DNA from 2 places in the Streptomyces sp. NPDC051662 genome. Region 1 is predicted to be linked to the other one. Evidence: riboswitches for the same ligand, from Rfam matches in the RefSeq annotation. Region 1 holds a riboswitch; the other holds the start of a gene.
The links. A riboswitch is a leader RNA that binds a small molecule or an ion and turns the genes downstream of it on or off. The one in region 1 is predicted to bind glycine.
Positions count from the first base shown of each region.

Region 2: another riboswitch for glycine. It lies ahead of gcvT (glycine cleavage system aminomethyltransferase GcvT); the one in region 1 lies ahead of gcvP (aminomethyl-transferring glycine dehydrogenase).

Region 1 is NZ_JBFAZD010000013.1:5,347-20,105, reverse strand. It holds gene AB0M67_RS22265 (VOC family protein) at 1-105, shown strand, start outside; gene AB0M67_RS22260 (CPBP family intramembrane glutamic endopeptidase) at 133-933, opposite strand; gene AB0M67_RS22255 (substrate-binding domain-containing protein) at 1,116-2,924, shown strand; gene AB0M67_RS22250 (glutamate--cysteine ligase) at 3,004-4,527, opposite strand; gene AB0M67_RS22245 (hypothetical protein) at 5,031-5,639, shown strand; gene AB0M67_RS22240 (DUF5999 family protein) at 5,954-6,160, shown strand; gene gcvP (aminomethyl-transferring glycine dehydrogenase) at 6,316-9,201, opposite strand; glycine riboswitch at 9,379-9,476, opposite strand; gene AB0M67_RS22230 (PRC-barrel domain-containing protein) at 9,590-9,988, shown strand; gene AB0M67_RS22225 (DNA polymerase IV) at 9,883-11,415, opposite strand; gene AB0M67_RS22220 (MerR family transcriptional regulator) at 11,463-12,032, opposite strand; gene AB0M67_RS22215 (bifunctional nuclease family protein) at 12,212-12,685, opposite strand; gene AB0M67_RS22210 (MerR family transcriptional regulator) at 12,739-13,476, opposite strand; gene AB0M67_RS22205 (FHA domain-containing protein) at 13,493-14,377, opposite strand; gene AB0M67_RS22200 (DUF881 domain-containing protein) at 14,460-14,759, opposite strand, start outside.
Region 2 is NZ_JBFAZD010000009.1:106,598-121,356, reverse strand. It holds gene AB0M67_RS17135 (ABC transporter ATP-binding protein) at 1-871, opposite strand, end outside; gene AB0M67_RS17130 (ABC transporter permease) at 868-1,878, opposite strand; gene AB0M67_RS17125 (ABC transporter substrate-binding protein) at 2,016-3,776, opposite strand; gene AB0M67_RS17120 (ABC transporter permease) at 3,819-4,817, opposite strand; gene AB0M67_RS17115 (enhanced serine sensitivity protein SseB C-terminal domain-containing protein) at 5,200-5,985, opposite strand; gene AB0M67_RS17110 (enhanced serine sensitivity protein SseB) at 6,263-7,003, opposite strand; gene AB0M67_RS17105 (AAA family ATPase) at 7,153-7,902, opposite strand; glycine riboswitch at 8,074-8,171, shown strand; gene gcvT (glycine cleavage system aminomethyltransferase GcvT) at 8,321-9,493, shown strand; gene gcvH (glycine cleavage system protein GcvH) at 9,599-9,976, shown strand; gene glyA (serine hydroxymethyltransferase) at 9,993-11,261, shown strand; gene AB0M67_RS17085 (L-serine ammonia-lyase) at 11,406-12,788, shown strand; gene AB0M67_RS17080 (hypothetical protein) at 13,017-13,448, shown strand; gene AB0M67_RS17075 (RNA polymerase sigma factor) at 13,527-14,147, shown strand; gene AB0M67_RS17070 (hypothetical protein) at 14,273-14,759, shown strand, end outside.

The DNA of each region.
Region 1 (14,759 bases):
GAGGTGCTGCAGGAGCCGATGGACCAGCCCTACGGCGTCCGCGACTGCGGGTTCCGCGACCCCGCCGGCAATCTCCTGCGCTTCACCCAGCCCCTCGCGAAGTAGGCCCCGCGCGAAACCGCCGGACGGGGCCTACACCGTGGGCAGCCAGTCCACCTTCCCGGCCAGCAGCGCGTATCCGACGAACGCCCCGATGTCGAGCAGGGTGTGGGCCACCACCAGTGGCCCCACCCGCCCCCAGCGCCGGTACAGCAGGACGAATACGACGCCCATCACCATGTTGCCGATGAACCCGCCGATCCCCTGGTACAGGTGGTACGAGCCGCGCAGCACCGAGCTGGCCACCAGCGCGCCCATCGGTGACCAGCCCAACTGCCCGAGTCTGCGCAGCAGATAACCGACGACGATGACCTCCTCCAGCACGGAGTTCTGCGCCGCGGAGAGGATCAGCACCGGAAACTTCCACCACACATCGGGCAGCGATTCCGGCTCCACCGTCAGATTGAAGCCCGCCGCCTGCATCACCAGATAGAACGCGAGCCCGGCGCTGCCGATACCGGCCGCGATCAGTGTGCCGCGGCCCAGGTCAGGACCGGGCCGCCGACCGTCGAAGCCGATGTCGCGCAGCCCGCTGCCCTCCCGCGTCAGCAGATGCGCGACCAGCACGACCGGCACCAGCGCCGTACAGATCCCGAACAGCTGCCAGCTGAGATCGAGCCACGGCCGGCCGGGCGCGGCCGACGCGTTGAGCCTCGCCGCCTGGTCCCCCAACGCCTCGGGTCTGGTCAGCGAGCCGATAAAGCTGATCAGCGCGGACACTCCGCTCGCGCCGAGCGAGAGCGCCAGTACGAGCACGGTCTCCGACCGCAACGTCGCCCGCGAGATGGCCTCCCGGGGCCGAGAACCGTCCTCCTGTCCCGCCTCCGCCTGCACACCTGCCTCCAGTTGAGTAATCCCGCCTCATGCCCCACGCGGTGCCGCTAGGGTCTCGAATGCAGGTACGAAGATCGCGCGCGACAGGCCGGGGGAGCAATTCGCCGTTCGCGTGGCGAGGCTCGTTCTCGTCCACTCTTCCCGACCTTGTACACCCTTCATGAAGGAGGGGCGCCACCGTCATGGGACGTCACAGCTTGCCCGACGCGAAGGCGACCGGCACGGGCAGGGTCCGTTCACCGCGCCGTCGCACCGTCTCCATCGCCACCGCGCTGGTCCTGGCCGTGGCGGCGGGGACGGGGGTGGCGGCTCAGAGCGGTCTCCTCACCTTCGCGGATCCCTGCGCCGACGCGCCGGTACGGCTGGACCTGGCGGCCTCCCCCGACATCGCCCCCGCGCTGCGCGCCATCGCGGACCGCGCGCGACAGGACCGGGTGACCACCGACGGCCACTGTCTCGACGTACGGGTCGAGGCACGCGAGAACCACCAGGTCGCCGCCGCGCTCGCGGACGGCTCGGGGACATCCGGCTACCAGGTATGGGTGCCCGACTCCGACATCTGGGTGGAGCGCGCCAAGGGACAGGGCGACGGCACTTCGCTCACACCGGCCGGTACGGTCGCCACCTCGCCGGTGACGCTGGCCACCGTACCCACGACCGCGCGGACCCTGGGCTGGCCCCGTAAGAGCTATACATGGGCCGAACTGGCCACGATCGCGACCACGACCGGCGCGGACGGGCTGCTGCTCGGCGCGGCCGACCCCGACCGCAGCGCCACAGGGCTGCTCGCGCTCAGCAGCATCGCCGAATCCTCGCGGCGTACGGGCGCCGAGGGCGACACCCGTACCGCGGCCACCGCCGAATACCTCACCCAGCGCGTCTCCGACACCGATACGCATGTGCTGGAGACGCTGGCGCGGGACGACTCGGGTGTGGAGAAAGGCCGTCCCCGCCGCAATGAGGCGGTGCTGCTCTCCGAACAGGCCGCGTTCGCGCACAACACCAAAGGCAGCGGCGCCGCCAACCTCAATCTCTTCTATCCCACGGACGGCGCGCCCGTACTCGACTACCCGTACAGCCTGGTCGACGAGACGGAGCTGACCACCGACCAGAGCCGCGCCGCCATGCGGTTCATGGCGCTGCTCGGCGACGAGGCCGCGTACCGCACGCTCCAGGAGCACGGTTTCAGAGTGGCGGACACCGCGCTGGACCCCACCCTGCTCCGCACGGCGGGCGGCCTCGCTCCCCAGCCGTACGAAGGGAACGACGCGGGACCGCCGTCCTCGGAGTCACGGCAGTGGGCGCTCGGCCTGTGGACCGTGACGGTGCGGAGCGCACGGCTGACGACGGTCGTGGACACCTCGGGTTCGATGGCGGCGCCCGTGCCCGGCCGGGACGGCCAGAGCCGGATGGATGTCACGAAAGCCTCGCTGCTCCGGGCACTCGCGGGGTTCACCCCGGAGGACGAGATCGGCCTGTGGGAGTTCGCCACCCGGCTGGACGGCGCCAAGGACTACCGCGAGCTGGAGAGCACGGCCCGGCTGGGCGATCCGGCACAGGGCGGCGGCACCCACCGGGACCGGCTCTCGCACGCCGTCACCGCGCTCAAGCCCGTCCCGGACGGCGACACCGGTCTGTACGACACGATGCTGGCCGCCTACCGGGAGGCGGTGGCCACGTACGTGAGCGGCAAGTTCAACGCGCTCGTCATCCTCACCGACGGCTCCAACAAGGACGACGACTCGATCTCGCGGGCCGAACTGATCAAGCGGCTGAAGACCGTCGTGGACCCCCGCCGCCCGGTTCCGCTGATCGCGATCGCCGTGGGCCCTGACGCCGACCGTAACGAGGTCGACACGATCGCCAGGGCCACCGGCGGCGCGGGCTACGAGGTGAGCGATCCCGCCGAGATCCGGACCGTAATGCTGCGAGCGGTCATGCTGTCGGCGGGACTGACCGGCCCCGACTCCGCGGCGGCCGACCGCTCCTGAGCGCGGCCGACCGCGCTGGAGCGCAGCCGGCGGGCTCGGTGCGCGGCCCGCCGACGGGCCCCGGGCCGTACGTCACGGCTCATCCGGTCCCGTCGAGGGACGCCCCGGGGAACCCCAGCGGCCAGCTGTGCACCGGCTCGCCCAGATGCATCAGCTCGCAGTAGCGACGGGTGGTGGCCGCCAGGGCCGCGTCCCGCTCAAGACCGGCCTCCAGCGCCCGGTGAAAGGTGTCCACCTGCCACGCGGCCCCGTTCATCCGCCGCTTGCAGCGTTCCTCGATCACCCCGAGATAGAAGTCGCGGTCGGCCGGCTCGATCTGCCAGGCGTCCAGACCGGCGGCGGCGAGCGGCAGCAGTTCGTCGCGTACGAGCTTGACCACCGGCACGGTCGTCAGTCCGGCGGCCCGGCCGGGGCGCGGCCAGCGCAGCTCCGCGTCGATGCCGTAACGGCAGGCGAGATCGAAGTTGGCCGCCGCGTCGGCGAAGGGCAGTCGGCTCCAGACCGGTCTGGCGTCCTCGGCGAGCGCGCGCACCAGCCCGTAGTAGAAGGCGGTGTTGGCGATCACGTCGGTGACGGTGGGGCCCGCGGGCAGTACCCGGTTCTCCACCCGCAGATGCGGCACACCGTCCGCGACCTCGTACACCGGCCGGTTCCAGCGGTAGACCGTCCCGTTGTGCAGCGCCAGTTCCTGGAGCTCCGGCACTCGGCCGCTGTCGAGCACCCGCAGTGGGTCCTCGTCGTCGCAGATCGGCAGCAGCGGCGGGAAGTAGCGCAGATTCTCCTCGAAGAGGTCGTACGCGGACTCGATCCAGCGCTCCCCGAACCACGTTCTGGGCCGCACCCCCTGGGCCTTCAGCTCCGGCGGCCGGGTGTCGGTGGCCTGTTCGAAGAGCGGCGGCCTGGACTCCCGCCACAGCTCGCGGCCGAACAGGAACGGCGCATTGGCACCGAGTGCCACCTGCACCGACGCCATCGCCTGGGCCGCGTTCCACACATCGGCGAACCGGTCGGGCGTCACCTGGAGATGGAGCTGTACGGAGGTGCAGGCGGCCTCCGGAGTGATCGAGGACGAGGTACATGTCAGTCGCTCGACCCCTTCGATGTCGAGCGTGAAATCCTCGCCCCTGGCCGCCAGCATCTGTTCGTTGAGCAGGGTGTAGCGGTCGACGTCGGAGAGATTCGCGGAGACGACGTCATGCCGGGTGAGGGTCGGCAGAATTCCGATCATCACGATCCCCGCGTCGACCTCACTCGCTTTGCGGTGGGCATATCCGAGGCCGGTACGGAGTTCCTCGGCGAGCTGGTCGAGAACCCGTCCGCCGAGCCGGTGCGGAGCGACGTTCACTTCCATGTTGAACATTCCGAGTTCGGTCTGGAAATCACCGCTGGCGATACGCTTCAGCACCTCGGCATTCATCATCCGGGGCATCCCGTCGGACCCCGCGAGATTCAGCTCGATCTCCAGACCCATCAGATTCTTGGGCCGGTCGAACCCCTCCTCCGCCAGGAGTCGCCCCAGCACCGCCAGGCACTGCTGCAGCTTCCTGCGGTATCTCCGCCGATCGGACAGTCCGGAACCGCCCGCTTCGACCTTCTCACCCATCGAAGTGTCCCTCCTCGATCGAGTGGGCAGCCCGCGGCACCGGGCGCTCGCGTCACGATCGATAATGCCCACACGGAGTGATCCGTAACGCCCCGCTCACTCCGGGCACCGAGTAGAGTGTGGACATCGGTCGTGCGGCACATTCCTTTGGCATGGCGTGGTGTTCTGTATCCACTGCCCGACCGGCCGCGGAAAACGCCGACGAGTTTCGGCCGTCCGCGGTGGATGAATCGCCCCAGGCCAGACGCCTGCGTTCCGCGCTTATCAGCAGAAACTACGCAGGAGATGGACTTAATAGTGCCTTGACCGCAATATGCAGGACAGCTAGCAGAAACATGGCACGAACACGTGTCGTATAAACTCCCGTATACGAGGCAGAGAGTCGGCGTCCGGCCTACGGCCCTGAGCCCACCTCTGACCCCGCACGCTGACAGCGACGTCCGCACCCGCCCATGCACCACCTCAAGCGTCACCCCTGTCTCCTGAGTGAGAGGCAACCCACCATGCCGCTGCATGTTCCCCCGGCTCCCGCGCCCGCCCTGCGCAGCGTTCTCGCGGCACTCGGTTCCCCTACCGCCGTGCGCGATGCCCGCACCCCCGCTCTGCAGTCCGTCCAGGGACCGCTGAGCCCCGAACTCCCGCTGCCCGTCCATGTGCTCGACCAGGTCGGCCCGGTAGCCCGGGGGACCACCCCCACGGGACGTACGCCACGGACCAGGCTGGCCGGCTGGCGCTTCCTGATCCGCAGCGGTGACCGCGCCGTCGCCGCCGCGGACACGATGCTCACCGCGGACGGCTGGGCCTTCGCCCGCTTCTTCGAGGGCCCGTACGTCACCGCGACGGAGCGGGCAGTACGGCAGGCGGAGACCCTGGGGACCGCGTACCAGCCCCGGCTGCTTTCGGTGCCCGAGCTCTACATGCTGACGCTCTGGCTGCACGGGGACACCGAGGCCGACGCCTCCACGGGGTCCCCCGCCCCCGCCGACATCCTGGTGCCCCTCGCGCCGGCCCCGCCGGGCATCGCGGCCCACCGCCCGCACCGGGTCGCCGAGTTGCTGCCCATGATCGGGCTGCGGCTCGCCCCCGCGCCGCTCCTGCGTACGCCGGCCTGACACCGGAGCGCCGGCAGCGCGCCCACAACTCGTGTTCCTCTCGTACCCCGCGGCCACTAGGGTCGCGGGGTACCTTTCTGCTCGATCGGACTAGCCCGGTTCGGCCACCCCGAACCACCCGAAAAGACCGTCTGGTTGAACTGAACCGTCCGGCTGGGTGACACGTCCTTAAGCAGAAGGAAGCGCTGCCGCGAAATCCCTGCGGATTACCATCCCTAGGGCAACACTAGGACTGGACCAGACAGATACGGGGGGCGGCCTTGACCACATCGAGCCGCAGGACACTCACTACGACACAGCGAAAGAACTCGCCCATGTGCCAGCACCAACCAGCCTGTCCCACAGCCGACTCCGCCGACCGCGACGCCGCCCGACTGATGGCTCACCACCCTGAGCAGGGCTGGAGCCTGCTGTGCAATGGCGTTCTGCTCTTCGAGGACACCGGCGAGCTGCTGCCCGACGGGAAGATCATCGCCCCGCACCGGCCGCTGCGGACCGAACAGGTGGTGACGGCGGCCTGACGCCGCCCGGCGGCTTTCGGACGCCGCCGGAATGAATGGGGCCGGCCCGGAGACCTTCCTCCGCACCGGCCCCGACGCATGTCCGGCCTCGACGCGGATCCGGCCTCGTGTGTCCGGCCCGCGTCATCGCACGTACACGTCATCGCACGTACACGTCAGTTGTCGTACGCGTCCAACGGCGGGCAGGAGCAGACCAGGTTGCGGTCGCCGAACGCACCGTCGATACGGCGCACCGGCGGCCAGTACTTGTCCGCGGCCGAGACCCCGGCCGGGAAGACCGCCTCGTCACGGCTGTAGGCGTGCTCCCACGCACCGCCCAGCGCGGCGGCCGTGTGCGGGGCGTTGCACAGCGGGTTGTCGTCCGCGGGCCACTCACCCGACGCGACCTTCTCAATCTCCGCTCGGATCGCGATCATCGTCTCGCAGAAGCGGTCGATCTCTGTCAGGTCCTCGCTCTCGGTGGGCTCGATCATCAGCGTCCCCGCCACCGGGAACGACATCGTCGGCGCGTGGAAGCCGTAGTCGATCAGCCGCTTCGCGATGTCGTCGACGCTGACGCCGGTCGCCTTGGAGAGCGGCCGCAGATCGACGATGCACTCATGGGCCACCAGCCCGTTCGGACCGGTGTAGAGCACCGGGTAGTGCGGCTCCAGCCGCTTGGCGATGTAGTTGGCGGCGAGCACGGCGACCTGCGTCGCCCGCTTGAGGCCCTCGCCGCCCATCAGCCGTACATACGCCCAGGAGATCGGCAGAATGCCGGCCGAGCCCCACGGAGCCGCCGAGATCGGTCCGACGCCCGTCTCGGGACCGGCCGCGGGCTGGAGCGGGTGGTTGGGCAGATACGGGGCGAGGTGGGCCCGTACCCCGACCGGACCGACGCCCGGACCGCCGCCGCCGTGCGGGATGCAGAACGTCTTGTGCAGATTCAGATGCGACACATCGGACCCGAACCTGCCCGGCTTCGCCAGCCCCACCAACGCGTTGAGGTTCGCGCCGTCGACGTACACCTGACCGCCCGCGTCGTGCACGGCCGCGCAGATGTCACCGATGTGCTCCTCGAACACCCCGTGTGTGGACGGGTAGGTGACCATCAGGACGGCCAACTCGGCGCCGTACTGGGCGATCTTGGCGTGCAGGTCCTCGACGTCGACGTCGCCGTCCTCACGGGTCTTGACGACGACGACCTTCATGCCGGCCATCACCGCGCTCGCGGCGTTCGTGCCGTGCGCGGAGGACGGGATGAGGCAGACGGTACGTCCCGTGTCGCCGTTGGCCCGGTGGTACGCCCGTACCGCCAGCAGCCCCGCCAGCTCGCCCTGCGAACCGGCGTTGGGCTGGAGGGAGACCGCGTCGTAGCCGGTGACCTCGGCGAGCCGCTCCTCCAGCTCCCTGATCAGCGTCAGATAGCCCTGCGCCTGCTCGGCGGGCGCGAAGGGGTGCAGCGCACCGAACTCGGGCCAGGTGACCGGCTCCATCTCGGTGGTCGCGTTCAGCTTCATCGTGCAGGAGCCGAGCGGGATCATGCCGCGGTCCAGCGCGTAGTCACGGTCCGCGAGCCGGCGCAGATAGCGCAGCATCGCGGTCTCGGAGCGGTACTGGTGGAAGACGGGGTGGGTCAGATAGTCGTCGGTCCGCAGCAGCGCGTCGGGCAGCGCCTCCTCGGTGGCCGCGTCCAGCGCCTCGATGTCCCCGGTCACGTCGAACGCCGTCCACACGGCGGCCAGTTGCGTACGGCCGGTGGTCTCGTCGCAGGCGATGGAGACATGGTCGGCGTCGACCGGGTGGAGGTTGACGCCGCCCTCACGCGCGGCGGCGACCACGGCGGCGGCCCGGCCGGGGACCCGGACGGTCAGCGTGTCGAAGTACGCGCCGTGCACGATCTCGACGCCGCCCGCGCGCAGCCCCTCGGCGAGCAGCGTGGCATAGCGGTGGGTACGGCTCGCGATGGCCCGCAGCCCCTCGGGGCCGTGGTACACCGCGTACATCCCGGCCATGACGGCGAGCAGCACCTGCGCGGTACAGATGTTGCTGGTGGCCTTCTCGCGGCGGATGTGCTGCTCGCGGGTCTGGAGCGCCAGCCGGTACGCCTTGTTGCCATCGGCGTCCACCGACACCCCGACGAGCCGGCCGGGCAGGCTGCGCGCGAACTTCTCGCGTACGGCCATGAATCCGGCGTGCGGTCCGCCGAAGCCCATCGGGACCCCGAAGCGTTGGGTGGTGCCCACCGCGATGTCCGCGCCCAGCTCACCCGGCGAGGTGAGCAGCGTCAGCGCGAGCAGGTCGGCGGCGACGGTGACGATCGCGCCGAGGCCGTGTGCCTGCTCGACCACGGGCCTGATGTCCCGTACGACCCCCGAGGCGCCCGGGTACTGGAGCAGCACGCCGAAGACCCCGCGCTCGGCCACCTCGGCGGGGATGCCCTCGCTCAGGTCCGCGACGACGACCTCGACACCGGTCGGCTCGGCGCGGGTCTCGATCACGGCGATGGTCTGCGGCAGGGCGTCGGCGTCCACCAGGAAGACACCGCCCTTGACCTTGCCGACCCGGCGGGCGAGCGCCATGGCCTCCGCCGCCGCGGTGCCCTCGTCCAGCAGGGAGGCGCCCGAGGTCGGCAGCCCCGTCAGCTCGGCCACCACGGTCTGGAAGTTGAGCAGCGCCTCAAGCCGCCCCTGGGAGATCTCCGGCTGGTACGGGGTGTACGCGGTGTACCAGGCCGGGTTCTCCATCACATTGCGCAGGATCACCGACGGTGTGTACGTGCCGTAGTAGCCGAGCCCGATCATCGGCGCGAGCACCTGATTGCGGTCCGCGAGGGAGCGCAGCTCGGCCAGCACCTCGGCCTCGGTACGGGCCCCGGGAAGCCGCAGTGCCTCCGTGCTCTTGATGACGTCCGGCACCGCGGCGGCGGTCAGCTCGTCGAGCGAGCCGTAGCCGACCTGAGCCAGCATCTTGGCCTGCGCCGGCGCGTCGGGCCCGATGTGGCGCTGCTCGAAGGGGGTGCCTCGCTCCAGCTGGGAGAGCGGAATGCGGTTGACGGTCATTGCGGAGGCCTCCTGGTCGACGCGACCTGTGAGGGGCACCGAGACGCGGGTGCCCGAACGGCCTCCCCCTCTGTCATCTCGACCTGAGAGCTTCACCGGCCCGCCCTGAGGCGGCCCGGCTTTCACCGTCGGTGAGAGCGGGTGCCGTCCGACGCCCGCCCTGCTTTCCAGAGTGACCTCGTCCGTGCGGTACGGGGGCCTGAGAGATTCCGGGGAGGATTTGCTCCTTCGGCGCCTCCGGCCATCTCTCCGGAGGACTCTCCCGCACGGGGTCAGCAGCCGCTTGCCAGCCTACCAGCGCGACCTTCGGCACAACTTTCGAGTGGCCGACGCCCGAGTTCTGCACTTTTGTAGTATTCACAAGCAGTTGCGACCAGTTGGAGGGACCGTGGAGACCGACATTGATCCGCGCAGTCTGATAGGCCGCAAGGCGTTCGACCGTAACGGCCATAAGCTCGGGACAGTGGACGAGGTGTATCTCGACGACGCCACCGGAATCCCGGAGTGGGCCGCCGTCCGTACCGGACTCTTCAGTCGCGACGCCTTCGTTCCCCTTGCCCCCAGCACGCTCTCCCAGGACGGTCTGCGGATCCCGTTCGAGCGGGCGCTGATCCGGGACGCCCCCGATTTCGGTGTCGGCCGGCATCTCTCCCCCGACCAGGAACTCCAGCTGTACCACCACTACGGCCTGGCCCTTCCGGACCCCGAGCCACCCGAACGGCCCGCTTCGCTCTCCGATCGTGACTCGGAGCGCGACTTCGGACGGCTGGCCGGCCAGGACGACTGACCGGCCACCGCCGGCACCAGGGGCAGCGGCTCCGAGAGCTCCAGATCGGGATCGTCGGCCCAGAAGGTCCGCACCCGCCCCGGCGCGGACCCCGGCTCCTCGAACCGTACGGTCACCCTCCGCAACCCGCTGCCCTGCACCCAGCCCGCACCGAACTCGCGATGGCGTACGTCGTGTCCCGCCGGGAATCGCCGCTCGGCGGGCACGTCCGGAGTCTGCGCGGGCCCATCGCCGGCGCTCCCGGCCACCGCCGCTCCGGACGTCACCGCCCCCTCCCCCACGCCCCTCTCCGCAGCGACCGGCTCACGCACCCCCTCGTCCCCCGACGCGTGCGACGCGGCGGCGGACTCACCGGCCGCGGCCTGGGCGAAAAGATCCTCCTGCGTGAAGTCCGCGAGCCCCGTCACCCCCACCCCGAGCAGCCGCACCCCACCCGTGGTGTCCACCGATTCCAGCAGCCGCCCCGCGGCCTCCCGCACCACCCTGGGGTCGTCCGTGGGCCCGCGCAAGGTCTCCGAGCGCGTCAGGGTCGAGAAGTCGTACCGCCGCACCTTGAGGACGACGGTCCGCCCCGAACGCCCGGCCGCCCGCAGCCGCTCGACGCAGCGGTCCGCGAGCCGGTCCACCTCCGTGCGCACCCTGACCCGGTCGTGCAGATCGACATCGAAGGTGTCCTCGACGGACACGGACTTGGCATCGCGCTCGGACACCACGGCCCGGTCGTCGAGCCCGAGCGCCATCCGGTACAGCGAGGCGCCATGGGACTTCCCCAGCAGCCGTACGAGCTCGTCCTCACCCGCCTCGGCCAGCTCGGCGACCGTGGTCATGCCCGCCCGGCGCAGATGGTCCCCCGTCGCGGGCCCGACCCCGGGCAGCGTACGCACCGGCATGGGCCCCAGCAGGGCGCGCTCCGTACCCGGCTCTATGAGCACGAGACCGTCCGGCTTCGCCTGCTCGGAGCCGATCTTCGCCAGCATCTTGGACCCCGCGAGGCCCACCGAACCGCTGAGCCCCGTCACCGCCCTGATGTCCGCGCGCAGCCGCTCACCCGCCGCCAGCGCCGAGGCGGTGTCATCGGCCGAGCCGCCCGCCTCCAGGTCCACGAACGCCTCGTCCAGGCTCAGCGGCTCCACCAGCGGCGACAGCCTCCTCAGCAGCTCCATCACCTGCTCGCTGACCGCGCGGTAGAGCGAGAAGCGCGGAACGAGATAGGCGGCGTTCGGCGCCAGACGCCTCGCCTGGGCCATCGGCATCGCCGAGTGCACCCCGAAGCGTCTCGCCTCGTACGAGGCCGTGGAGACCACCCCACGCGGCCCCAGACCGCCGACCACTACCGGCTTTCCGCGCAGACTCGGCTTCGCCGCCTGCTCGGCGGCGGCGAAGAAGGCATCCATGTCCAGATGCAGGATCGTCGGCGCGGATCTCACATCACCGATGTTCCCTCACGCCACTGACAATCGGCCCGGGCCACGGCTCAGACAGCCCGGTCCCGCCGCCGTCTGGCCAGTTCATCGGCGGGGTTGTTGCCGATCAGCGTCTCGCCGGTGTCGGTACGCTCCCCATGGAGCTGGGACAGGGCGGCCTCGACATCCCGCCACACCACGCCGACCGCGATCCCGAAGACCCCCTGGCCCCCCTGGAGCAGGTTCACCACCTCGTCGGGCGAGGAGCACTCGTAGACGGTCGCGCCGTCGCTCATGAGCGTCACCCGGTCCAGATCCTGGAAGCCGCCGGCCCGCAGATGCTGGACCGCCGCCCTGATGTTCTGCAGAGCGACCCCGGTGTCCAGGAACCGCTTCACGATCTTGAGGACGACCACGTCCCGGAAGCTGTAGAGCCGCTGGGTGCCCGACCCGTACGCGGGGCGGACACTCGGCTCGACGAGTCCCGTGCGTGCCCAGTAGTCCAACTGGCGGTACGTGATCCCCGCCGCCGCGCACGCGGTCGGCCCCCGGTATCCGACCGTCTCCGCTCGGGGATCGGGGGCACTGCCGTGAAGCGGATACGGACCGCCCGCCGCCGTACTGTCGCCGCTGCTTCTCACGCCGACCCTCCGTCCTTGACCTGCCCTGTCGAAGGTAGGCAGTCGCCCGGGGTGCGTCAACGATCGCCACACTCGCCACGCCGAGTGATAATCACCCTGAGTGTGGTTTCCCGTACCCCTTTACGGGGAAAGGCTGACCGAATGCGCTGACAGAGCCCGGCGCAGCGCTCACCGGCCGCTCACTGGCTGTTGGTTCCGAAGTCCTCCGGAGAGATCTGGTCGAGGAACTCGCGGAACTTCTCCACCTCGTCCTCCTGCTCATCCGGGATGGCGATGCCGGCATCGTCCAGAACCCCGTCACTGCCGTAGATCGGCGTGCCCGTGCGCAGCGCGAGCGCTATGGCATCGGACGGCCTGGCGCTCACCTCGACCCCGCTCGCGAAGACCAGCTCCGCATAGAAGACCCCTTCACGCAGGTCCGTGATCCGGACCTCGGTGAGCTCCTGCCCCACCGCTTCCAGCACGTCCTTGAAGAGATCATGGGTCAGCGGCCGGGCCGGGGCCATGCCCTGCTGGGCGAAGGCAATGGCGGTCGCCTCCCCCGGTCCGATCCAAATGGGGAGGTACCGGTCGCCTCCCACTTCACGCAGGAGCACGATCGGTTGGTTGGAGGGCATTTCCACCCGGACACCCACAACGTCGAGCTCGTTCACACAGCAACCCTAGGACGTGCCCGGCAGGTTTGGGTAGTCGGACTCCCCCATGATCAGCCCGGCCGGACCCCGAGAGCCGTCCGTACCAGCGCCGCGTGAAGGCTTGTGGAGAGCGCGGCCAGCTCCTTCGTGGTCGCCTCGGCATGGGCCCTGGTCTGCGGGTTACGGTGGCGACGCAGCGGCGACACGACCTGTTGGATCAGCCCGGCCTCGCGTTCCGCCACCGCCTTCATGACTCGCAGATGCCGGGGTTCCAGACCGAATCGTCCGAGATCCGAGACAAGCCGGGCCACGGTGACGGCCTCGGCGTCATAGCCGCCGTCCGGCAACAGGGTGATCAGACCGTACGACTCCCACTCGTCGAGCAGGCTCTCGCCGACCCCCGTCGCGGCCAACAGCTCGTCACGGCCGATCCGCGCCGCGGTCGGGGCTTCGTGCCGCGCCTCCGGGACGGCGCTCAGCGGCCCCCGCTGGGGGCCCGGCAGCTGAATGTGCTCGCCGCGCCCCAGGGCGTCCAGCTGCTCCCTGATGACCTTCAGGGGCAGGTAATGGTCGCGCTGCATCCGCAGCACCCGGGCCAGCCGCTCGACATCGCCCGGGCTGAACTTCCGGTAACCGGAGGGGGTCCTGTCCGGCTCGACCAGACCCTCCGCCTCCAGGAACCGGATCTTGGAGATGGAGATGCCGGGAAACTCGTCCCGCAGTCTGGCGAGCACCGCGCCGATGCTCAGCGGCGGCTCGCCCGTGGGGGCGGTGCCGGATCCGGCACCGCCCTTCGGTGTGCGCAGCATGGACCTTCCCTGAGGGTCAGGCGCCCCGCTGGCTCGCGTAGAAGACCAGCCGGTACTTACCGATCTGGACCTCGTCGCCGTTCGCCAGCAGGACCGAATCGATCCGCTCACGATTGACGTACGTACCGTTCAGACTGCCCACGTCCGAGACGGTGAAGCGACCGTCGGCGCCCCTGCGGAACTCCACATGGCGGCGCGACACGGTCACATCGTCCAGGAAGATGTCGCTCTCAGGATGACGGCCGGCCGTGGTCAGCTCGCCGTCCAGCAGGAAGCGGCTGCCCGAATTCGGACCGCGGCGCACCACCAGGAGCGCCGATCCCATCGGCAGCGCGTCGACCGCCGCCTGCGCCTCCGGCGTGAGCGAGGGAAGCGACGTCTGGCCGGTCACCTCGGAGTCATACGCCTCAAGACCCGAGATGGAGATCGTCGAGGTCGTCTCCGAGGCACGCTCCGCGGGAGCCGCGCCCCGCAGTGGCGCACCACAGTTGGAACAGAACCGACTTGCTTCGGCGTTTCGGTGTCCGCACCTCGTACACACAGGCAAGGCCGACATAGAGGGAACCTCCTGCCGCGACTGCCCCCCGGGGACAGATGAGTCCTCGAAACCTATGCGGCCGGGACCAGCAGGGTCAACAGACGACGCGCCGGAGGCGTCGCCCCCCACCTGGTCACGGAAGAGCGGGCGCTCGCCACCCGACTCCTCGCTCTGGCCATGGCGCGATGCGCGATGGCGAGCGGAGCCGCCCTCCTCGCGTGCGCTCTTGCCGAACAACTTCGCAAACAACTTCACGGGCGATTCCCCTTGACCGAAACAGACCCGCCCGTGGGGCAGGACGAACCCTGAATGAACACACCTGCCGACCCGGACATCTTGACAACGTCCGTATCCACCGGACAGTTTCCACCACGCACCACGCTGATCGTGCGCCGACCCCCCGCAACCTCATGCCCGCGTACGGCGGCTGCCATGCACCCCTGCCTCACTGCGACGACGACCGAGCGTAGTCAGGACGCTTCGCCGGTCGCAAGGCATCCACGATGATCTTCTCAGCACGCGCCACCGTGGCTGTGGCCTGCTCCTTCTCCAGCGTCTGGACCACTCCGCCCGGAATATTGAGGGCGGGCTCCAGATCCTGCGGCTTACCGATGACCTTGAAGACGTACGGGGTGGCGACTCGGTTGCCATCCACCTGAACGTCACCTCCCGTACCTGAGAAGTATGTATCGGCGACCACCCGCACGTCATTGACCTGGATGGCCTCGGCGCCCGCCGCCCGCAG
Region 2 (14,759 bases), on a different contig from region 1:
TGATCAGACTGGGCGGGGTTCCCTTGACCGGCACCAGCCGGTCGGTCTGCTCCCGGTCGATGCGCGGCATCGAGCCGAGCAGGCCCCAGGTGTAGGGGTGCTGCGGCTGGTAGAAGACCTTCTCGGCGGAGCCGCGCTCGATACAGCGCCCCGCGTACATCACCAGCAGGTCGTCCGCGATCTCGGCGACGACGCCGAGGTCGTGGGTGATGATGACGACCGCCGAGCGGAACTCCTTCTGGAGGTCCCGGATGAGGTCGAGGATCTGCGCCTGGACGGTCACGTCCAGGGCGGTCGTCGGCTCGTCGGCGATCAGCAGCTCGGGGTTGTTCACCAGCGACATGGCGATCATCGCGCGCTGGCGCATACCGCCGGAGAACTGGTGCGGATAGTCGTGGAAGCGCCGGGCCGGCTCGGGGATCCCGACCCGGTCGAGCATCTCGATGGCCCGCTTCTTGGCGGTCTTCTTGTCGACCTTGTTGTGGACGCGATGCGCCTCCACGATCTGCGCGCCGATGCTGTAGTACGGGTGCAGCGCGGACAGCGGGTCCTGGAAGATCATCGACATCTTGTGACCGCGCAGCTCACGCACCCGCTCGGGGCCCGCGCCGATCAGCTCTTCGCCGTCCAGCCAGATCTCGCCGGAGATCCGGGCGCGCTCGGAGTTGTGCAGCCCCATGATGCCCAGGGAGGTCACGGACTTCCCGGAGCCGGACTCACCGACGATACCGAGGGTCTTGCCCGCCTGGAGGTCGAAGCTGACGCCGTCGACGGACTTCACCAGCCCGTCGTCGGTGTCGAAGTGGATACGGAGGTCCCGTACGGAGAGGAACGAGCCGCCCGCGTCCTTCGTCGTGCGCACGTCGCTCATGAGAGCCTCACCCGGGGGTCGATCGCGGCGTACACGAGGTCCACCAGCAGATTGCAGAAGACGATGAAGAAGGCGGCGACCAGCGTCACACCCATCACGATGGGCAGGTCGCTCTTGGTCACGCCCTGGATGGCGTAGGCGCCCATCCCCTGGAAGGAGAAGACCTCCTCGGTGATGACCGCGCCGCCCAGGAGCAGCGCGAAGTCCATGCCGAAGATGGTGACGAGCGGGGTCAGTGCGGCGCGCAGGCCGTGCTTGACGACCACCTGGCGCTCGCGCAGACCCTTCGCCCGCGCGGTTCTGATGTAGTCCTCGCCCATGGTCTCCAGCATCCCGGCGCGAGTGAGCCGCGCGTAGAGGGCGGAGTACAGGAAGGCGAGGGTGCACCAGGGAAGGACGAGGTTCCACGCCCATTCGCCGGGGTTCTCGGAGAAGGGCACGAACGTGACGTTCTCAAAGATCGTCCAGTGGAAGCTGAACAGGGCGAGGGAGACCAGGCCGGTGAAGAACATCGGCAGCGAGACGCCGGCCAGGGCGATGCCCATGGTCAGCCGGTCGAAGATCGAGCCCCGCTTGAGCGCGGAGAGGACACCGATGGCGACACCGGAGACGACCCAGATGACCGCCGCGCCGATGGCCAGCGAGAAGGTGACCGGGATGCGCAGGAGGATCTCGGGCCAGACCTCGACATGGGTCTTGAAGGAGTAGCCGAAGCACGGCGCGTGGCACACCGAGGGGTTGGGGCCGAGGTTGTACTCGGCGCCGACCACGATGGCCTTGATGAAGTGCCAGTACTGAAGGTAGAGCGGATCGTCCAGTCCCAGGTTCGCCTTGATGGCGGCGATGGCGGCGGGATCGGCGCCCTTACCGACGTACTGGGCGGCCAGTGAATCGGTCGTCTGGCCGCCCAGCCGGGGCACCAGGAAGAAGATCGCGAACGTGACTGCGCTGACCACCAGCAGCAGCAACACCGCGGCGAATACGCGTCGGATGATGTACGCAGCCACAGCCGTGCGGTGTCGGGTCGTACGGGCGGGGTGCGCCCGTACGACCCGACACCTTCACCTGCCTTTCGGGGGGTGCTGTTTGATGTAACAGGTGTTACTGAATGTGTTACCGAATGTGCTGTGCGGGTCCCGCGGACTTACTTGGACGAGCTCATCAGCACGTAGTCGTACATACCGAGGTACGACTCGGCGACGGTGACGTTGGTCGCCGACTCCGGGCGGTAGAGCAGGTTCTTGCGGTAGAAGAGCGGAACCGCGGAGGCGTTCTCCATGACCAGCTTGTCGACCTCGGCCCACTTGTCACCGCGGGCGGTGGCGTCGAGGGTGCCGATCCCGTCGGTCAGCGCCTTGTTGATCGTCGGGTCGTTCAGCTCCATCAGGTTCGTGCCACCGGACGGCTTGATGGCCGAGCCGTTCACGATCTGGTCGAGGAAGCCGTACCCGGTGGGCCAGTCGGCGCCCCACGCCATCATCATCAGACCGGCGTTGTTGTCGTGGACCCACTTGGGGGAGCCCGCGAAGTCCGTGAAGTACTTGTCGGCCGGGAACTGCTTGATGTCGGCGGTGATGCCGATCGCCTGCAGGCTCTGCTGGATCTGCGTCGCGGCCAGGACCTCGTCGGGACGGTCGGAACGCGCCGTCAGCGAGGTCTTGAAGCCCTTCGGCTGACCGCACTTGGTGAGCGCTTCCTTGGCCTTGGCGGCGTCGCCCTTGTTGCCCGGGGTCGGGTACAGGTCGAACTTCTTGTACCCGGCGACCGACGGCGGGATCATCGTGGAGGCGGGCTCGCCCTTGACCGCACCGCCGATGGAGTCGACCACACCGGCCTTGTTCACGGCGTACTGCACGGCCTTGCGGCAGTCGATGTTGTCGAACGGCTTCACGTTGACGTTCATCGCCAGGTACTGGAGCGCGCCCGCGTAGGGGTTGTCCGTCTTGGCCTTCTCGGCGGCCTTGACGAGCACCTTCGGCTGCGTCTTGGACTGGAGCCCGGTGCCACCGATGTCCGCGGTGATCGAGTCGCTGAGCAGGTGCTCGTCGATCGTCGAGGCGTTGACGTTGAACTTCAGCTCGATCTTGTCCGGCAGCGCCTTACGGATCGGGTCGGACGCCGGGTCCCACTCGGGGTTGCGGGAGAGCGTCGCGCCGCGGCTCTCGCTGTACGAGTCGAACTTGTACGGGCCAGAGGACACGATGTTCTGGACGTACTCGGCACCCTTGTCGGCCTTCTGCGGGACCGGGGCCGTCTGCGAGAACGCGGCCAGGTAGTCCATGTCCGCGAACGGCTTGTTCAGCTTGAAGGTGATCGTGTACTTGTCCGGCGTCTCGATGGACTTGAGACCCTCGGGGGACTTGTCCTTGTACGGTCCCTTGTACTTCTCGCCACCCTCCAGGTACGACTTGAAGTACGTCGGGCCGTTGGAGAGGGCCTCGGGCGCGAAGTTGGAGCGCTCGATGGCGTACTTGACGTCCGCGGAGGTGACCTCGGTGCCGTCCTGGAACTTGACGCCCTTGCGGAGCGTGTACGTCCAGGTCTTGGCGTCGGGGCTGCCCTTACCGAGCGAGGTCGCCAGGTCGGGAACGACCTGGAGGCCCTCCTTGCCGGCGGCCGGCTTGAACGTCACCAGGGAACGGCCGTACAGGCGGGAGAAGTTCTGCACCCAGCCGTAGTACGTGTTGCCCGGGTCCAGGGAGTCCGGGCCACTGGAGTGCTCGTACGTGACCGTTCCCCCCTTCTTGGTGCTGGCGTTGACAATGCTGCTCAGTCCGGCATCGGCCTTCGCGCTGCCGCCCCCATTGCCGTCCTTGTCCTTGCTGTCACCGCTGCCGCAGGCGGTCGCACCGAGCGCCAACGCCAGCGTGACGGCTATGGCCGATGCTGTCTTTCTGCTGTTCACCTGAGGAAAGCCCCCTCGATCGATGGTGCGGCGAGGCCGCGATTACTTGCCACGGGGGTCGAGTGCGTCACGCAGCCCGTCCCCCAGCAGATTGAAGGCCAGCACGGTGACGAAGATCGCCATGCCGGGAATGATCATGAACATCGGGTCGACCTGGTACAGATCGACCGCGGTGGACAGCATGCCGCCCCATGAGGACTGCGGCGGGGCGATACCGACGCCGAGGAAGCTCAGGGAAGCCTCGAAGAGGATGTTGGTGGGGATCAGCAGCGTCGAGTAGACCAGGATCGGCGCGATCAGGTTGGGCAGCAGCTCCCGGAAGAGGATGAACGGGCCGCGCGCGCCGAGCGACCTGGCCGCCTCCACGAACTCCCGCTCCCGCAGGCTGAGTGTCTGCGCGCGCACGATCCGGCCGATGTACGGCCAGCTGAAGAAGCCGATGACGAAGATCAGTACGGCGATGCGCAGCGAGAGTCCTTCGAGCCCGAACACACTGCCCTGGAGCGACGCGGAGATGGAGATCGCGAAGAGGAGCAGCGGGAAGGCGAGGAAGGTGTCCATCATGCGGCTGATCGCGCTGTCGACCCAGCCGCCGTAGAAGCCCGCCACGACGCCCATCACGACGCCGATGACGACGGAGAGCAGCGTGGACCCGGCCGCGACGACCAGGGAGACCCAGGAGCCCTCGATGATGCGGGCGAGGATGTCGCGGCCCGTCTGCGGCTCGACACCCAGGGGGTGATCCCAGCTGATGCCGCCGAAGCTGCCCTTGGGCGCGAGCAGCGTCGGATCGACGAGGTCCTGGTTGAAGGCGTTGGGGTCAAGACCGAAGACCGACTGGAGCGGTTTGGAGAGTACGGCGACAAGGACGAGCAGGATCACGATGACGCCGCCCGCCATGGCGACCTTGTCCCGCTTGAAACGCGTCCACGCGATCCGGCCGAGCGAACGGCCCTCGATCTGCTTGCCCCCGGCGCCTTCCAGCACCGCTTCCGGCTGCGCCTGCGCCGCCGACCCGGTGGTCTCGATAGGTGCCGTCATTACGCTGGAGACCCCTCTCGGCCGACGGTGGCCGGCCCATGACCGCCGCTGTAGCGGCTCTTTCACTTCACATGTCGCATGGTGGTCCCCCGGAATATGTGGGGGGAACTGCTTCTGTCAGCGCATCGCACACTAGGCCGAGTCCACCTGCTGCAGGGAGTCTTCAGTCCTATCGCGATCACCCGCCAGCCCTCACAGGGAATGTTTGCTCAACCGTGATGCGATCCGAGGGTTACCGTTATCCGGACGTTGTGATCTTCTCAGCGGACCATCTCGGTCACTATTCCCCCAGATCGGGCATGACGCCCAACTTCCCCCCATACAGGGGGGAACCAGTGCATGCGCGCCCGGTGACGCGGCGCCGTACCCCGCGCGGTGCCGCTCAGTACGCGCGGGTGGCCGGCGGCGGGTAGCCGTATCCCGGAGACGGCGCGGGCGCGGCATGCGCCTCGCGGTCGTAGAAGGGCCTGGTGTTGGCGCGCAGCCACATCGTGACCGGGTCGTACTCGTCGGACATCGCGACCGTCGAGACCGGCAGCCCGTCCGGGACCGCGGCGATCGACTGCCCCATCATCGTGCGTACGGAGTCGACGGAGGCCGGACCCGTGTCGTACAGGTCGAGGCCGATCGCGAGATACGGGGCGCCGAGGGCCGGCTGCACCCAGGCGCGGCGCAGGGAGCGCACGGCGGGCGTGCGGTGCGCGTTCTGGGTGAGCTGGGCGTAGAACTGCGGGAGTTCGATGGCGGGCTCGGAGAGCCTGAGCGGTCCCGCGGGCATCCGGTCGAGACCGGTGGCGATCCGGCGCAGATCGAGCCAGGGGATGCCGACACCGCCGCCGGGAGCATGCGGATTGAGCCAGATCCCCCAGCGGTCGGGGTAGAGGGCGCGGGCGATGTCGCGCCCCGAGACCACTTCATGGGCCCGCGTCCAGCCGCTGACCGCCAACTCCTGGGCGGAGGTGACACACGGGGCGTACCCGAGGCCGTCGATCTCCATGTTGCCGTACTGGGCATCGGGCGATCCGGCGCGGCCGTGCCAGAGCAGCATCCAGACACTGTCGTCGGCGAGCGCCTGGAGCAGCGCCTCGTACGCGTCGTAACGTCCCGGCGTCACCTGGCGCAGCATGTGCTCGACCTGCCCGGCCGCCGCGGTGCCTGACGCGCTCACTCTGGGTCCCGCCCCTCTTCGATCCACCACTCGTCCAGCCCCCCGAAGTCCGCGCGTCCCCGGGTGCCCGGGGCGGTCCGCCGCGGGAAGGGCGACCCGCCGGGCACACGGTGCGACGGCCCAGCCATCAAACCAGCTTAGAGGGGCTTCCTGACACAGACTTGACGACCGGCGCGCCCGCCACAGGGGCGCGGGCGTGGCCGGTCTCTTTCCCTGCCCCGCCCGTGGTTGTCGGCTCGCACCGACCGCCCGTACCGACTGCCCGTTCCGCCCTCGACTATGCGTGGGCGCGCTGATAGAACGGCCGCACCTTCTCCAGCAGCCAGTCACCGACCGGGTCCTGGGCCACGTCCAGCAGGACGAGATTGACGGGCCAGCCCACCGCGACCCGGCCCAGCGCCCGGCCGAGCGCGTCCATGGGCGCGTTACGGTCCGCGGCCTCCCAGGAGGAGAGCTGGACACCGATGAAGAGCGCGGGGTGCTCACCCTCGACGCTGGCGAGCGCGCGGCGGGCCGAGAGCACCACGCCGGAGGCCTCGAACTCGGCCCCGGCGGCGGCGAGGAACTCGACCGGATCCTCCTGCCAGTCCGGCTCGAAGAGCCGCACCCGGCCCCCGCTCGCCGGGCCGTCGAGCGGCGTGCGCCCCACCCGGCACAGCTCGGCGACGGCCGGCGGCGGCAGCGGCATCCCGACGACACCGCCCGGGTTCACCGCGATACCGAGCTGCGGGGGCAGCCCCCGGGCGAAGTCACGGGCGGGCGCGACGGTGAAGGCCATATGGGCGCCGACGCACTGGAGGAACTGCTGCTCGGAGCTGAAGACCGGGACATAGGGGAGGCCCTCTATCTCCAGTGTCGGCAGATCGAGGTCGGGGCTGTCGGGACCGCCGCCCTGGGGCAGCGGCACCCAGACCTCACTGCGTCCCAGGACCTCGACCAGCCGTCCGCCCGCCGCGTCGGCGCCGAGCGAGGCCATGAGCACCTCTTCCAGCTCGTTGCCCGGCCATGCTGTGTTCACCGTGCTCTCCTTCGCCACCCTCGTCCCCGCGGCAGCACCTTAGACCGAGAGCGGGCCCCCGCGCCGCCCCCGAACGGCTCCGTCCGTACGGCCGGTTGGCCGGACCGTGTCCCCGGCTCCGAGGACACACGCGCGGGTGGGGCGGTCGCTCACTCCGCCCGGGTGGCCGGGAACGCGATCCGCTCCAGCGCCGCCGCCGCGTCCCGGTCCAGGAGGACCGCAGAGGCGCAGCCCCGGGGGAGGCGGCCGGTCTCGGCGTCGGCGAGCAGCCGGCGGACCGCGCGGCGGTGCCGGGCGAACGCGTAGCCGGACACACCCCGGCCGCGCTCCCGCTGCCCCTCGCGCGCCACCTCGGGCGGGACGTCCAGCAGGACGAGATGGAGCCGGCGGCCACGCCTGCGCGCCTCACGGGCCAGCCGGCGCCGTACCCACGCCTGCGTACCGCAGTCATGGACGACGACGCTCCCGCCGGAGCCGAGCGCGCGCCACAGGCCCGCGTAGTGCGCTATCCGGACGAGCGGGCGGTAGACGGCGTAGGGCAGGGCGCGCGGCAGCTTGCGCGCCCAGCGGTCCCGGGTGTCCTGGGAGTCGATACCGGTGGCCTCGGCGGCTCGCCGGATCAAGGTCGACTTGCCGCTGCCCGGCAGCCCGGAGACGACCACCAGATCGCCCTCGGCGAAGACCAGGCTCTTCGTGCCGCGCCCTCGCGCGCCGCCCGCCACCGCGGGCCCCCGCCCCCGCAGATCGCGGACGACCCGCGCGAGGCGGGCCGCGCCGTCCCGGAACGTGCCCTCCCGGAACGAGCCGTCCCTGGCGGGTGCGCCGGGCTGTGCGGCTGTGCCCGTCTGTGTGGGCACCCCCGCCGTCGTCGGGTACGTACCGGACCCCTGCGACATCATCGCCGTCCCCCTGTCAGCTCAGTCGGCCTGGCCCATGACCCTTGCCCAAGAAGTGTAAAGAAATGGTAATGCGCCACAAGCTTTTTCCGGGGGTCGGCGAGTTGCGGACCGGCCGTCCCGCTCGGCGGCGATGCGTGCGATGATGTGCCCGCCAACTGCATACCGGCCGTTTGAATCCGCGCGGGAGAGTCCCGGTCACCGTGTGCGCCGGGCGCCGAAGGAGCAAGTTCCTCCCTTGAATCTCTCAGGCCCCGTACCGCGTGGATGAGGCAGATCTGAAAAGCGGGCCGCAGCTCTGCGGCTCCACCCAAGGTGCAAGTCATGGCCGCCCGCTCACGGGTGGCCGTGATGAACCTCTCAGGTTCCGATGACAGATGGGGAGGATCGTCCTCGCCGTCATGCCCTGGGAGTCACACCGATGAGCCATGTCCCCCCGAGCAGCACCAGCACGCCCGGCACCTCCGGCGCCCCTGGAGCCCCGCGTCTCACCGCACTCGACGCCACACACCGCGCGCTGGGCGCGACCATGACCGACTTCGCGGGCTGGGACATGCCGCTGCGGTACGCGAGCGAGCGCGAGGAGCACCAGGCCGTCCGCACCCGCGCCGGTCTGTTCGATCTCTCCCACATGGGTGAGATCACCGTCTCGGGACCGGCGGCCGGTGACCTCCTCGACTACGCGCTGGTCGGCAATATCGGCGCCGTCGCCGTGGGCCGCGCCCGCTACACCATGATCTGCCAGGAGGACGGCGGCATCCTGGACGACCTGATCGTCTACCGCCTCGGCGAGGACACCTTCATGGTCGTCGCCAACGCCTCCAACGCCCAGACGGTGCTGGACGCGCTGACCGCCCGCGCCGAGGGGTTCGACGCGGCGGTACGCGACGACCGGGACGCGTACGCGCTGCTGGCGGTCCAGGGCCCCGAGTCCCCGGGCATCCTGAAGTCGCTGACCGACGCCGATCTGGACGGGCTCAAGTACTACGCGGGCCTGCCGGGCACCGTCGCCGGTGTCCCCGCGCTGATCGCGCGTACCGGCTACACCGGTGAGGACGGCTTCGAGCTGTTCGTCGAGCCCCGGTACGCCGAGGGGCTGTGGCAGGCGCTGACCGAGGCCGGCGAGAGCGTCGGGCTGGTGCCCTGCGGGCTGTCCTGCCGCGACACCCTCCGTCTTGAGGCCGGCATGCCGCTGTACGGGAACGAGCTGTCCACCGCGCTGACCCCGTTCGACGCCGGTCTCGGCCGGGTCGTGAAGTTCGAGAAGACCTCGAACGGCGGCGCCTTCGTCGGCCGCGAGGCCCTTCAGGCCGCCGCCGAGCGCGCCGCGTCCGCCCCGCCCCGCAAGCTCGTCGGCCTGATCGCCGAGGGCCGCCGGGTCCCGCGCGCCGGATACCAGGTGGTCACGGATGGCGCCGTCGTGGGCGAGGTCACCTCGGGCGCCCCCTCCCCGACCCTGGGCAGGCCGATCGCCATGGCGTACGTCGACGCCTCGTACGCCACGCCCGGCACGGCGGGCGTCGGGGTCGACATCCGCGGCTCCCACGAGCCGTACGAAGTCGTGGCGCTGCCGTTCTACAAGCGCCAGAAGTGATACGGACGTCAGCACACCCCCGGTCAGGTCCGCGACCCGGGCGCCGTCTCGGTCCGTAAGACAGCTGTTCCGCACCACACCCCCGCGTACAGGAGAATTCAGGTCATGAGCAACCCCCAGCAGCTGCGCTACAGCAAGGAGCACGAGTGGCTGACGGCCGCCGAGGACGGTGTGTCGACGGTCGGCATCACGGAGTTCGCGGCGAACGCCCTCGGCGACGTCGTGTTCGCCCAGCTCCCCGAGGTCGGTGACACGGTGACCGCGGGCGAGACCTGCGGAGAGCTGGAGTCCACCAAGTCGGTCAGCGATCTGTACGCCCCGGTGACCGGTGAGGTCACCGAGAGGAACCAGGACGTCGTGGACGACCCCTCACTGGTGAACTCCGCCCCGTTCGAGGGCGGCTGGCTGTTCAAGGTACGTGTCGCGCAGGAGCCCGATGACCTGCTCACCGCCGATGAGTACACAGAGTTTTCCGGCAACTGAGACCCCAGGGACCGTGATGTCTTCGAAGTCGCTTCTGAACGCCTCGCTCCATGAGCTCGACCCCGACGTCGCCGCCGCCGTCGACGCCGAGCTCCACCGCCAGCAGTCCACGCTCGAAATGATCGCCTCGGAGAACTTCGCTCCGGTCGCGGTCATGGAGGCGCAGGGCTCCGTGCTGACCAACAAGTACGCCGAGGGCTACCCCGGCCGCCGCTACTACGGCGGCTGTGAGCATGTCGATGTGATCGAGCAGATCGCCATCGACCGGGTGAAGGCGCTCTTCGGCGCCGAGCACGCGAACGTGCAGCCGCACTCCGGCGCCCAGGCGAACGCGGCGGCGATGTTCGCGCTGCTCTCCCCCGGCGACACGATCATGGGTCTGAACCTCGCCCACGGCGGGCACCTGACCCACGGTATGAAGATCAACTTCTCCGGCAAGCTCTACAACGTCGTCGCGTACCACGTCGACGACAAGACCGGCCAGGTCGACATGGCCGAGGTCGAGCGGCTGGCCAAGGAGTCCCGTCCGAAGCTGATCGTGGCCGGCTGGTCCGCGTACCCCCGCCAGCTGGACTTCGCCGCCTTCCGCCGGATCGCGGACGAGGTCGGCGCGTATCTGATGGTGGACATGGCGCACTTCGCCGGTCTGGTCGCCGCGGGCCTGCACCCCAACCCGGTGCCGCACGCGCATGTCGTCACGACCACCACGCACAAGACCCTCGGCGGTCCGCGCGGCGGTGTGATCCTCTCCACCAAGGAGCTGGCGAAGAAGATCAACTCCGCGGTCTTCCCCGGTCAGCAGGGCGGCCCGCTGGAGCATGTCATCGCGGGCAAGGCGGTCTCCTTCAAGGTGGCGGCCACGGACGAGTTCAAGGAGCGCCAGCAGCGCACCCTGGACGGCGCCCGGATCCTCGCCGAGCGGCTGGGCCGGCCGGACGTCACGGAGGTCGGTGTCTCCGTACTCTCCGGCGGCACGGATGTACACCTCGTTCTCGTCGACCTGCGGAACTCCGAGCTGGACGGTCAGCAGGCCGAGGACCGGCTCCACGAGATCGGCATCACGGTCAACCGCAACGCCGTCCCGAACGACCCGCGCCCCCCGATGGTCACCTCGGGCCTGCGGATCGGTACGCCCGCCCTGGCCACCCGCGGCTTCACCACCGAGGACTTCACCGAGGTCGCCGACATCATCGCGGCGGCCCTGAAGCCCTCCTTCGACCGCGAGGCGCTGGCCGGCCGGGTCACCGCGCTGGCCGAGAAGCACCCGCTGTACCCGGGCCTGTAGTCATCCGTACGGCCTGAGTTCCGGGGCACCGCGCACACTGGACCGTGCGGCGCGGTGCCCCGCACCACGTTCCCCCGCGTGTCACCGTCATCTCTGCACCACCCCGGCAGACAACGGCGTCTACCAACCAGCAAGGAGTTCCCCGTGGCCATCTCGGTCTTCGACCTGTTCTCGATCGGAATCGGCCCGTCCAGCTCCCATACGGTCGGTCCGATGCGCGCGGCGCGGATGTTCGCGCGCCGGCTCAAGAACGAGGGCCTGCTCGCCCACACCGTCTCGATACGGGCCGAGCTGTTCGGCTCGCTCGGCGCGACCGGCCATGGCCATGGCACCCCCAAGGCCGTTCTCCTCGGCCTGGAGGGCAACTCGCCGCGTACGGTCGACGTGGAGAGCGCCGACGATCAGGCGGAACGTATCCGCGCCGGCGGCCGGCTCAATGTGCTCGGCATGCACGAGATCGACTTCGACGCGGACAAGGACCTGGTCCTGCACCGCCGCAAGACCCTGCCCTACCACGCCAACGGCATGACGGTCTTCGCGTACGACGCGGCCGGCGCCGTGCTTCTGGAGAAGACGTACTACTCGGTGGGCGGCGGCTTCGTCGTGGACGAGGACGCCGTCGGCGAGGACCGGATCAAGCTCGACGACACCGTGCTGAAGTACCCCTTCCGCACCGGCGACGAGCTGCTGCGGCTGTCCTCGGACACCGGTCTGTCGATCTCCGCGCTGATGCTGGAGAACGAGAAGGCCTGGCGTACGGAGGACGAGATCCGCGCCGGGCTGCTGGAGATCTGGCGCGTCATGCAGGCGTGCGTCTCGCGCGGGATGGCCCGCGAGGGCATCCTGCCCGGCGGCCTCAGGGTCCGCCGCCGCGCCGCCCACTCGGCACGCCAGCTGCGCGCCGAGGGCGATCCGCAGGCGCACGCCATGGAGTGGATCACGCTCTACGCGATGGCCGTGAACGAGGAGAACGCCGCGGGCGGACGCGTCGTCACCGCCCCCACCAACGGCGCCGCCGGCATCATCCCGGCCGTACTGCACTACTACATGAACTTCGCGGCCGGCGGCGCCACGGCGGAGGAGAAGGACGAGAACGTCGTCCGCTTCCTGCTCGCCGCGGGCGCCATCGGCATGCTCTTCAAGGAGAACGCCTCCATCTCCGGCGCCGAGGTCGGCTGCCAGGGCGAGGTCGGCTCGGCCTGCTCGATGGCCGCGGGCGCCCTCGCGGAGGTCCTGGGCGGCAGCGCCGAACAGGTCGAGAACGCCGCCGAGATCGGCATGGAACACAACCTGGGCCTGACCTGCGACCCGGTCGGCGGCCTGGTCCAGATCCCGTGCATCGAACGGAACGGCATGGCGGCGGTGAAGGCGGTCACGGCCGCGAAGATGGCACTGCGCGGCGACGGCAGCCACAAGGTCTCCCTGGACAAGGTCATCAAGACCATGAAGGAGACGGGCGCGGACATGTCGGTCAAGTACAAGGAGACGGCGCGCGGCGGGCTCGCGGTGAACATCATCGAGTGCTGACGGCCGGAGGCGGCCTCGCTGTCGCCCGTCGTTCCGTCCGTGGTGCCCCGAACCCCGGCTTCGCCCTCACCGACGCGAGAAAGACACAAAGGTTGTACGCGGTCGACGAGTTCGCCGTGTGTCGATCGACACACCCATGACCCGTGATGTTCACGGTGCGGCATCCGCTTGACCAACTGGGGGAGCCGCGCTGGGAGTTCCCCCGAAACGAGCGAAGGGGTGGGACTCATGGACACAGTGGACGAACATGTGCCGCGCGCGGGCGAGATGCGTCCGTACGCGACGGTCTTCGTCACCCGCGTCATCGCCCAGCACCGGCTCCCGCTCGACTACTCCGTGCGCAGTCTGCGTATCGTCGACTTCCTGGTCGACGGGCTCCGCAAGGGCGGGGCCGACCGGGAGCGGGTACGCGACGCGCTTCTCAGCCTCGGGGCGTACGTCGGTGAGGTGCTGGTGCGGCGCGCCGGAGCGGTGTGGGTGGACTTCGACGCCGCCCAACGCGCCTACTTCGGCCAGCCCGTCGGGGTGCGTATGCCCGACGGTCGTGTCTGGAACCCCCTCGGCAAGGTCCTCAACCGCTTCGAGGTGGGTGGTCCCGGGGAGTCGCTGCAGATCTTCTACCTGATGCTCCATGGAAGGGCCCGGCAGGCGGCGGCCTGATGATCACGGGGCGTGGACACGGCCGAACCGTGTCGCACGGCGCGAAGTGCTACGAACTCGGTGCGAACGGGGACAGTTTTGGGCCACGGAAGGGAGCCCCGGCACATACGGGCGTACGACGAGGAGCTGGGCGCGGCCGTGGCGCGGGCCCAGGCCGGCGACGAAGCGGCTTTCGCGTCCGCCTACCGGGTCGTGCAGCCCGGACTGCTCGGTTATCTGCGGGGGCTCGTCGGTGACGACGCCGAGGACGTGGCGTCGGACGCCTGGCTGGAGATCGCCCGAGACCTGGGACGGTTCAAGGGGGACGGGGCCGGCTTCCGCGGCTGGACGGCGACCATCGCCCGGCACCGGGCCCTCGACCATCTGCGCCGTCGGCGGGTACGCCCCCAGCCCGCCATCCTCGAACAGGACGTACTCGTCGAGCTGCCCGATCCGCATACCACTCATGACCAGGCCCTGGAGTCCCTCTCCACCGCGCAGGCCCTGGCTCTGATCAGCTCACTGCCGCGCGACCAGGCCGAGGCCGTGCTCCTGCGCGTCGTCGTCGGTCTCGACGGCCCCGCCGCGGCCCGTGTCCTCGGCAAGCGGCCCGGTGCGGTGCGCACCGCCGCGTACCGAGGGCTGAGACGCCTGGCACGCCAGCTCGGAGCCGCGGGTGTGACGGAAGAGAATCGTCACACGCTGGGGCAGTCGACATGAACTATCACGGCGCCAGAGACAACAACGGACCGAACCGTCGTCGGGCAGGAATGGGCACGGGCATGGGTGATCGACAGAGCTACGGCAGAACGTGGGGCCGTCGGCGCACATACCCCGGTAGCCGTGTGCACGGGACCGCGGATGAGGCCGAGGGCGCCGTACTGGAGCCGCTGCTGGCCCGCGCGCTGATCGAGGACGCCACGACCGCGGAGGCCGAGCAGCGGGCGACGGCCGCGTTCCGCGCCGCCCGTGACGCGGGAACGCACGAGGACGCGCGGACCCGGCAGTGGGACGACTGGCGACCGAAGAAGCCCCGTGGGACACGGCGCTCGTTGAAAGCCACCATCGCCCTGTTCATCACCGGCCTGACCTTGGGCGGCGTCGCGGTCGCGGGCGTCGGCACGGGCTCAAACGCCCCTGCCGGAGACCCGAAGGACGAGGTCCGCGAACGACAGCGTCCGTCGCCGAGCGCCCCGGAACGCTCCGCCGCGGAGCCGGACGCGACGAAGTCCGGTGCGCCCCGCGCCTCCGCCGATTCCGGCCGCCCGGCAACGGCCAAGGACACCGAGGCCCACTGCCGCGCGTACGAGTCGGTCAGGGGCCGGGGCAATG